Linked DNA regions of Prochlorococcus marinus XMU1404. The protein of the gene in region 1 interacts with the protein of each later gene in a pairwise test. Links are inferred from orthologs where the notes say so. Each region holds a gene or a part of one and is shown in the gene's direction. Other genes may lie near its edges.

Evidence for each region. Proteins that work in one complex are often made in the same cells at the same time.
Region 2: the proteins of gyrA (region 1) and gyrB interact in binary tests that used the Escherichia coli proteins (3 or more experiments, as listed by UniProt). The link is inferred for Prochlorococcus marinus XMU1404 from one-to-one orthologs.

The regions. Positions count from the first base shown.
Region 1 is NZ_JAAORE010000002.1:375,133-379,740, forward strand. Bases 860-4,029 are described here. They hold gyrA (DNA gyrase subunit A), read left to right. Parts: upstream 860-1,230; coding sequence 1,231-3,828; downstream 3,829-4,029. Other genes in these bases: HA144_RS05850 (GuaB3 family IMP dehydrogenase-related protein), read right to left, coding at 860-1,051; crtL (lycopene beta cyclase), read left to right, coding at 3,853-4,029. In the rest of the region: more of HA144_RS05850, read right to left, coding at 1-859; more of crtL, read left to right, coding at 4,030-4,608. UniProt on the Escherichia coli protein: A type II topoisomerase that negatively supercoils closed circular double-stranded (ds) DNA in an ATP-dependent manner to maintain chromosomes in an underwound state.
Region 2 is NZ_JAAORE010000003.1:490,286-493,916, reverse strand. The notes cover bases 491-3,455. They hold gyrB (DNA topoisomerase (ATP-hydrolyzing) subunit B), read left to right. Parts: upstream 491-971; coding sequence 972-2,939; downstream 2,940-3,455. Other genes in these bases: HA144_RS09045 (fluoride efflux transporter FluC), read left to right, coding at 3,269-3,455; HA144_RS09050 (hypothetical protein), read left to right, coding at 2,936-3,265; miaA (tRNA (adenosine(37)-N6)-dimethylallyltransferase MiaA), read right to left, coding at 491-822. Also shown: more of miaA, read right to left, coding at 1-490; more of HA144_RS09045, read left to right, coding at 3,456-3,631. UniProt on the Escherichia coli protein: DNA gyrase negatively supercoils closed circular double-stranded DNA in an ATP-dependent manner to maintain chromosomes in an underwound state.

The DNA.
Region 1 (4,608 bases):
GAGTGCTCATTGATGTTCTAATAGCCCCTAATAAATTATGAGTCCCATCATCAAGCAAGGCAGGTCCTTTAATTATCCTTTCTAATGATCCTGTAGACCCAACTTCAATTCTTGTACCCCTTGGCAATATAGGACTTGGAGTGGCCATGCCCCAGTGAAATCCTTTACCAGGAGCATTTGAGGATTTAGCTATTGGTGAGCCAATCATTACAGCATCTGCGCCACATGCTAAACATTTACAAATATCTCCTCCAGTCACAATTCCTCCATCTCCAACAATAGGAATATAACGACCACTTTCCTTAAAATAATCATCTCTTGCAGAACTACAATCAGCAATTGCAGTTGCTTGAGGAATCCCAATTCCTAAAACACCTCTTGAAGTACATGCCGCTCCAGGGCCTATTCCAACCATTAATCCTGAAACACCAGATTTCATAAGAAGTTTGGCAACCTCATAAGTAACACAATTACCAGCTACAACTGGGACTTTCAAAGATTGACAAAGTTCTTGAATATTGAGGGTCTCTTTACCTTCTTTACCATGATGCTCAGTTGAAACGACTGTCCCTTGAAGGAAAAATAAATCTATTTTCGAATTGTTTAGTGTTTCTTTAAATTTAATTGCTGCTTGAGGAGTACCACTAAAGGCAGCAATACCTCCTCTTTCTTTAACTTCGTTTATTCTCTTAATAATTAATTCTTTCTTAACGGGTTCACTATATAGCTTTTGCATTAAAGGGACAAAATCATTTTTCCCTACTGATGCTATTTGATTTAGTATTTCATCTGAATTTTCATATCTAGTTTGTATACCCTCCATATTAATAACACCTAGGGCACCTAATTTAGTGAGTTCTACGGCCGTATTAACATCTACTACGCTATCCATAGCACTTGCCACAATTGGGATTTCTCTCTTTATCTCACCTATTTCCCAGGAAGGGTCAGTCAAATCATAATCAAGTGTTTTTCTACCAGGGACTAAAGCTATTTCGTCAATGCCATAAGCCCTTCTGACTTTTTTGTTTAAACCAAGTTCAATATTCACGGAATTTTGCCTTTATTTTGATTAAATTAACAACTAAAGGGGTAATAAGCCAAGGTTTATTCAAAAACAACAGGTTTTTTTTTAATTTGTGTGTAAATGTGAGTATTTGGGAATTAAATATATATTTTTTTTTATTCATTATGACAATCAGGGATTATTATTAAAGAAAGGTTTTTTGTATGTCTGATATTATAGATTCCGGCAAATCTGGATATAGCGAAGATAACGATCGAATTATTCAGACCGACCTAAGGAATGAGATGTCTCGCTCTTATCTTGAGTATGCAATGAGCGTGATAGTTGGTCGTGCGCTTCCAGATGCAAGGGATGGATTAAAGCCTGTGCATAGAAGAATTCTTTATGCAATGTATGAACTTGGATTAACTAGCGGAAGACCTTACAGGAAATGTGCAAGAGTTGTTGGAGAAGTTCTTGGTAAATACCACCCTCATGGAGACACTGCTGTCTATGATGCTTTGGTTAGAATGGCACAGGATTTTTCCATGAGGATGCCACTTATAGATGGTCATGGAAACTTTGGTTCTGTAGATAACGATCCTCCTGCAGCTATGAGATATACAGAATCGCGCCTACAGTCCCTTACAGATGAAAGCTTATTAGAGGATATTGAATCTGAAACTGTAGATTTTGCCGATAACTTTGACGGTTCTCAACAAGAGCCAACAGTTTTACCCGCTAGGATTCCTCAACTACTCTTAAATGGATCATCTGGAATAGCCGTAGGAATGGCGACTAACATTCCACCCCATAACCTAGGAGAATTAATTAATGGTCTCAAATCAATAATTAAAAACCCTGCTATTGAAGATAGAGAACTTTTTGAATTAATTAAGGGTCCTGACTTCCCTACTGGAGGTCAAATTTTAGGAAGAGAGGGTATCAGAGAAACCTTCAAAACAGGAAGAGGTTCAATAACCATGAGAGGTGTAGCCAATATTGAGCAAGTTAAATCTGCTGGAAGGGTAGAAAAAGATGCAGTAATAATTACAGAACTTCCTTTTCAAACTAATAAAGCAGCATTGATAGAGAGAATTGCTGACTTGGTTAATGAGAAAAAATTAGAAGGTATTTCTGATATCAGAGATGAAAGTGATCGAGATGGTATGAGAATTGTTATCGAGCTAAAAAGAGATGCATACCCCCAAGTAGTTTTAAATAACTTATTTAAGTTAACTCCTCTACAAAATAACTTTAGTGCAAACATTTTAGCTTTAGTTAAAGGAGAGCCAACGACTCTTTCACTAAGGAAAATGTTAGATGTATTTCTAGATTTTAGGGTAGAGACAATAAAGCGTAGAACTCGATTTTTATTAAAAAAGGCAGAAGAAAGAGATCATATTGTAAAAGGCCTTTTAGTAGCACTGGAAGCTATGGACGCAATTATCAATCTTATAAGATCCGCAAAAGATACAGCTTCAGCTCGAGAAAAATTGCAATCTGATCATGAGCTATCTTCTACCCAGGCAGAAGCAATTTTACAAATGCAGTTAAGAAGATTAACAGCTTTAGAATCAGATAAAATCAAAAGCGAACATGATGAATTAACTCAAAAGATAATCCAATATCAGCAAATATTGAATAGTAAAGAACAAATTTTCGAAATCATTCATGAAGAACTTAATAAAATCAATGAAAGATTTTCTTCTCCAAGAAAAACAGAAATACTTGATTTAGGTGGTGGTTTAGATGATATAGATCTTATAGCTAATGACAGATCTGTTGTTTTATTAACTGAAGCAGGTTATTTAAAAAGAATGCCTGTTAATGAGTTTGAATCTACCAGTCGTGGGTCAAGGGGTAAAGCGGGCACAAAGACCCATGAAGATGATGACGTAAAACTTTTTATAAGCTGTAACGATCATGATACTCTCTTACTTTTCAGCGATAGAGGGGTTGCTTATGCCCTCCCGGCATATAGAGTTCCCATGAGCAGCAGAACTGCAAAAGGTACGCCATCAGTTCAACTTCTCCCAATACCAAGAGAAGAAAAAATAACTTCACTTGTCGCAGTGGATTCTTTTGAGAATGACTGTTATCTATTAATGTTAACAAAGGCTGGATTCATAAAAAGGACATCACTTTCTGCTTTCTCAAAAATTCGCTCGAATGGATTAATCGCCATTAATCTTGAGGATGGAGACGCCCTAACATGGGTCAGATTATCAAAAGAAGGTGATAGTGTTTTAATTGGATCAAGAATCGGAATGGCAATTCATTTCAGACTAAATTTAAACGAATTAAGGCCACTTGGCAGGACAGCTAGGGGGGTCAAATCAATGAACCTTAAAGAGGGAGATAATCTTGTATCCATGGATGTTTTGACATCTGATTTAGTTGAACAATTAGCTAAATTTGACGATATTACTAAAGAAATTGATGAGAATCTTGAAGTTAACTCTTCAGATGGTCCGTGGGTATTAATAGCCAGTGCATTTGGACTAGGCAAAAGAGTACCTGTAACCCAGTTTAGATTACAAAAAAGAGCAGGCATGGGTTTGAGAGCGATAAAATTCAGAATTAAAGATGATGAGCTGGTTTGTTTGAAGGTACTTGGCGAGGGAGAAGAATTACTTTTTGTCACCGAAAAAGGTGTAATAGTCAGAACAAACGCCGATAAAATCTCCCAGCAATCCAGAGCGGCTACTGGAGTAAAATTACAAAGATTAGACGAAGGTGATCATTTATCTGAAGTGGTATTGGTACCTCGAGAACAATTAGATGAAAAAGATCAACTTAGCTCTGGGGAAGGAAATTAAAAAATCAATTATTAATTAAATTATATGGAAATACTTGATATTTTAATTTTAGGTTCCGGTCCTGCAGCATTATGTTTAGCTTCAGAATTAGCCAAGCAGGATCTTAAAATTAAGGGAATATCAACTAAATCTCCAAATGAAAAATGGGAGAATACATACGGTATATGGGCATCTGAATTAGAGGAATTAGGATTAGAGTCTTTGTTATCTCACCGATGGTGTAAAACAGTTAGTTTTTTTGGTAATGGTGAAAATAAAAAAGGTGATACTCCAACAAAACACAACTACGATTATGGTTTAATAAATCAAGAAGCCTTTCAAAATGAACTTTTAAAAAAATGTAAAGGGATTGAATGGTTGAATGAAACAGCAAAAGATATTAAAGAAAAAAATAAACTATCTGAGGTAATTTGTTTTTCAGGTTTAAGAATAAAAGCAAGGTTAGTTATTGACGCAAGTGGCCATAAAACTAATTTCGTAAAAAGACCAAATCAAAATGAAATTGCTCAACAAGCTGCTTACGGAATCGTCGGTAAATTTACATCCCCACCTGTTAATAAAGAACAATTTGTTTTAATGGATTTTCGTTCAAATCATTTAAATAATGAAGAAAAATTAGCATCTCCATCCTTTCTTTATGCAATGGATCTTGGAAATGAAACTTTTTTTGTTGAAGAAACCTCACTAGCTAGTTATCCTGCATTATCGCAAGAAAATCTTAAAAAAAGACTTTTTAAAAGACTCAATAGTAAGAGTATTAAGGTAAGTGAAATTTTTCAT
Region 2 (3,631 bases), on another replicon or contig:
ATTACGAAACCATGTTTTTTGTCTTTTAGCAAATTGTATTGTTTTAGTAGTAGTTAACTCAATCGCCTCTTCAATAGTTAATTTGTTATTTAAAACTTGTTTAACTTCTCGGTAACCAATTGTTTCTAATATCGGTAAATCAGATCCATATTTAGAAATAAGTTGTTTTGTCTCTTCAATAATTCCAAAAGAATACATATTTCTTGTTCTTTGTAAAATTCTATTTTTTAAATTATCTCTGTCTAATCCAAGCTCTAGTATTCGCCAGTTAGGAGGTTTTTGTGCCTTTTGAGTTGATAAAGGTTTGCCTGTTACATAAAAAACCTCCAAAGCTCTTATTGTTCTAACGCGATCCGCAAAATTGATTTTTTTTGTTGATATTGGATCACAATTTTTTAAAAGTTCCCAACATTTTGTTTGCCCAAGTTCTTCTAATTGTCCTCTCAAATTATTCTGCGGAGGAACATCTGGTACAAAAAAACCTTTTGTTATTGAGTTCATATATAAACCACTTCCTCCGACAAGAAAAGGTAGATGATTCTTATTGATTTCCTTTTGTATTGATTCTTGAGCAATTTTTTGAAATTGTTTTACATTAATTGGGTAAATAGGCTCTGAGATATCTAATAAAAAATGCTTTATTTTTTTTTGCTGCCTCTTAGAAGGTTTGGCTGTGCCAATATCCATTGACTTATAAATTTGTCTTGAATCGATATTGTGTATGTGAGTCTTAAAATAATCTGCGATTTCAATAGCCAGGTCTGTTTTCCCACTTGCAGTGGGCCCAATTAAAACTATTACATGAGGTGGATTGGAAGACATACAAGTTTCTTAAGAATAATTTATCTGCTATATAACTAAAGAGATTAAATTTTTCATAGACTTCGAGCCTTTCTCTTATTGCAGTGGTAAGTTTAATGAAAGACCTTTTAAAAATTATAATTTTTAAAAGTTTAATTTTTTTATATTAAATGAGCGAGGACAAAAGATCTAATAAAATCTCAAATGATTATGGTGCGGAACAGATTCAGGTTTTAGAGGGGTTAGAACCAGTTCGTAAACGTCCAGGGATGTATATAGGTTCTACAGGTCCGAGAGGTTTGCATCATCTTGTATATGAGGTTGTTGATAATTCAGTAGATGAAGCACTTGCAGGACATTGTAATCATATAGAAATAGTTCTTAGGGCAGATGGATCTGCTTTAATTTCTGATAATGGACGAGGTATCCCAACAGATATTCATCCAAGGACAGGGAAAAGTGCCTTAGAAACTGTGCTGACCGTACTTCATGCGGGAGGAAAATTTGGAAGTGGCGGTTATAAAGTTTCGGGCGGACTGCATGGAGTTGGAATATCTGTAGTTAATGCTTTAAGCGAATGGGTCAATGTGACTGTTTTTAGAGATGGCAGTGAGTTTAATCAAAGATTCGAAAAAGGTGTATCGAAGGGTGAATTACAAACTAAAAAACAGTCCATAAAACCCTTTAAAAAAGGAACCACTATCTGCTTTAAACCAGATAAAACAATTTTTTCTGGAGGAATTGAATTTGAATATTCTCTTCTTTCATCAAGATTAAGAGAATTAGCTTATCTCAATGGTGGTGTAAAAATTGTTTTTAGAGATGAGCGAAGTGAATTATCAGACGGTTCTTTCAAAGAAGAAATTTATATGTATGAAGGAGGAATTAAAGAATATGTTCAATACATGAATTCAGAAAAGGATTCTATTCATCCTGAGATAATTTATGTTGATTCACAGAAAGAAAATGTTTATGTAGAAGCAGCTTTGCAATGGTGTTCAGATGTATATTCAGATAATATATTAGGTTTTGCTAATAATATTAGAACTATTGATGGGGGAACCCATATTGAAGGATTAAAAACAGTTTTGACAAGGACATTCAATAATCTTGCAAAAAAAAGAGGCAAAAGAAAAGATATTGAAAAAAATTTAGCTGGTGAAAATATCAGAGAGGGATTGACTGTAGTTTTATCAGTGAAAGTTCCAGATCCTGAATTTGAAGGACAAACAAAAACAAAATTAGGGAATACTGAAGTACGAGGAATTGTTGATTCTCTTATAGGAGAAGCTCTTACAAAATATATGGAATTCAATCCTGGAATTTTAGACTTGATTCTTGAAAAAGCAATTCAATCATTTAATGCGGCTGAAGCTGCAAGAAGGGCTAGAGAATTAGTCAGAAGAAAAAGTGTTCTTGAAAGTTCAACTTTACCTGGTAAGTTGGCAGATTGCAGTTCTAGAGATCCTTCAGAATCTGAAATTTATATAGTTGAAGGAGATTCTGCTGGTGGTTCGGCCAAACAAGGTAGAGATAGAAATTTTCAGGCTATATTGCCTCTCAGGGGTAAAATTCTCAATATTGAAAAAACAGACGATACAAAAATTTATAAAAATACAGAAATCCAGTCATTAATAACAGCATTAGGCTTAGGAATAAAAGGAGAGGAGTTTGACGCGAGCTCTTTGAGATATCACAGGGTTGTAATTATGACTGATGCTGATGTTGATGGTGCTCATATTAGAACTTTATTATTGACATTTTTTTATAGATATCAAAGAGAACTTGTTGAAAAAGGTTTTATTTACATTGCTTGTCCTCCCCTCTATAAAGTTGAAAGAGGCAAAAATCATAAATACTGCTATAACGAGAATCAATTAAAGGATACAATTAGAGATTTTGGAGAAAATGCTAATTATAATATTCAAAGATTTAAGGGCTTAGGCGAGATGATGCCAAGACAATTGTGGGATACAACTATGAATCCTCAAACTAGGATGATGAAAAGGGTTGAAATTGAAGATGCACTTGAAGCTGACAGAATATTCAACATATTAATGGGAGACAAAGTTGCACCAAGAAGAGAATTTATTGAAACTCATAGTAGCAACTTAGATATGGCAACTTTAGATATATGATTAACAATATCCTAAAGAATTTTTGCTTATTTACGTTTGCATTAATTGCTCCAATTACGTTACCTGCTGGTGGAATCCAAAAAAGTTTAAATCAAAATAAGTTTTCCCATAACATAAATGAAATTATATTGAGTGCTAATACCTCTCTTTATTCTTTTCCTGAAGTTCATTCTAATGAATTATTAGTTCTTGATATAGGTACAACCTTATCAGTTTTACGAAATTGGAAAATCAACGAAAGTGAAATTTGGGCTAGAGTTGAATTAGCTTCTAATAAATTTTTAGACGATCCTAATAAGATTACAAAAGGCTGGATAAAAATCTAAATTTTGGATTTTAATTCAATAGCTATAATTTTTATTGGCAGTTTTCTTGGTTTAATATTTAGAATATTCATACAAAATTATTTAAAAATAAATATAGGATTTGATATTCAGAATACTTCAATCGTGAATTTCATAGCATCATTTTGTCTAGGAATTTTAGTAGCATTAAATTTTAATAATAACGACATATTGTTATTATTTTATACTGGTTTTTTAGGTTGTTTTAGTACATTTTCTTCCTTTATTTTTCAACTATTTGTTCTTCTGAGGAAGAGGAAATTCATAAGATTATTTTTTCACTATATAGAAGTAATTGTATTTTCTTTTCTTTTCTTTTATTTAGGTTACTTTCTTATTATTTTTTTT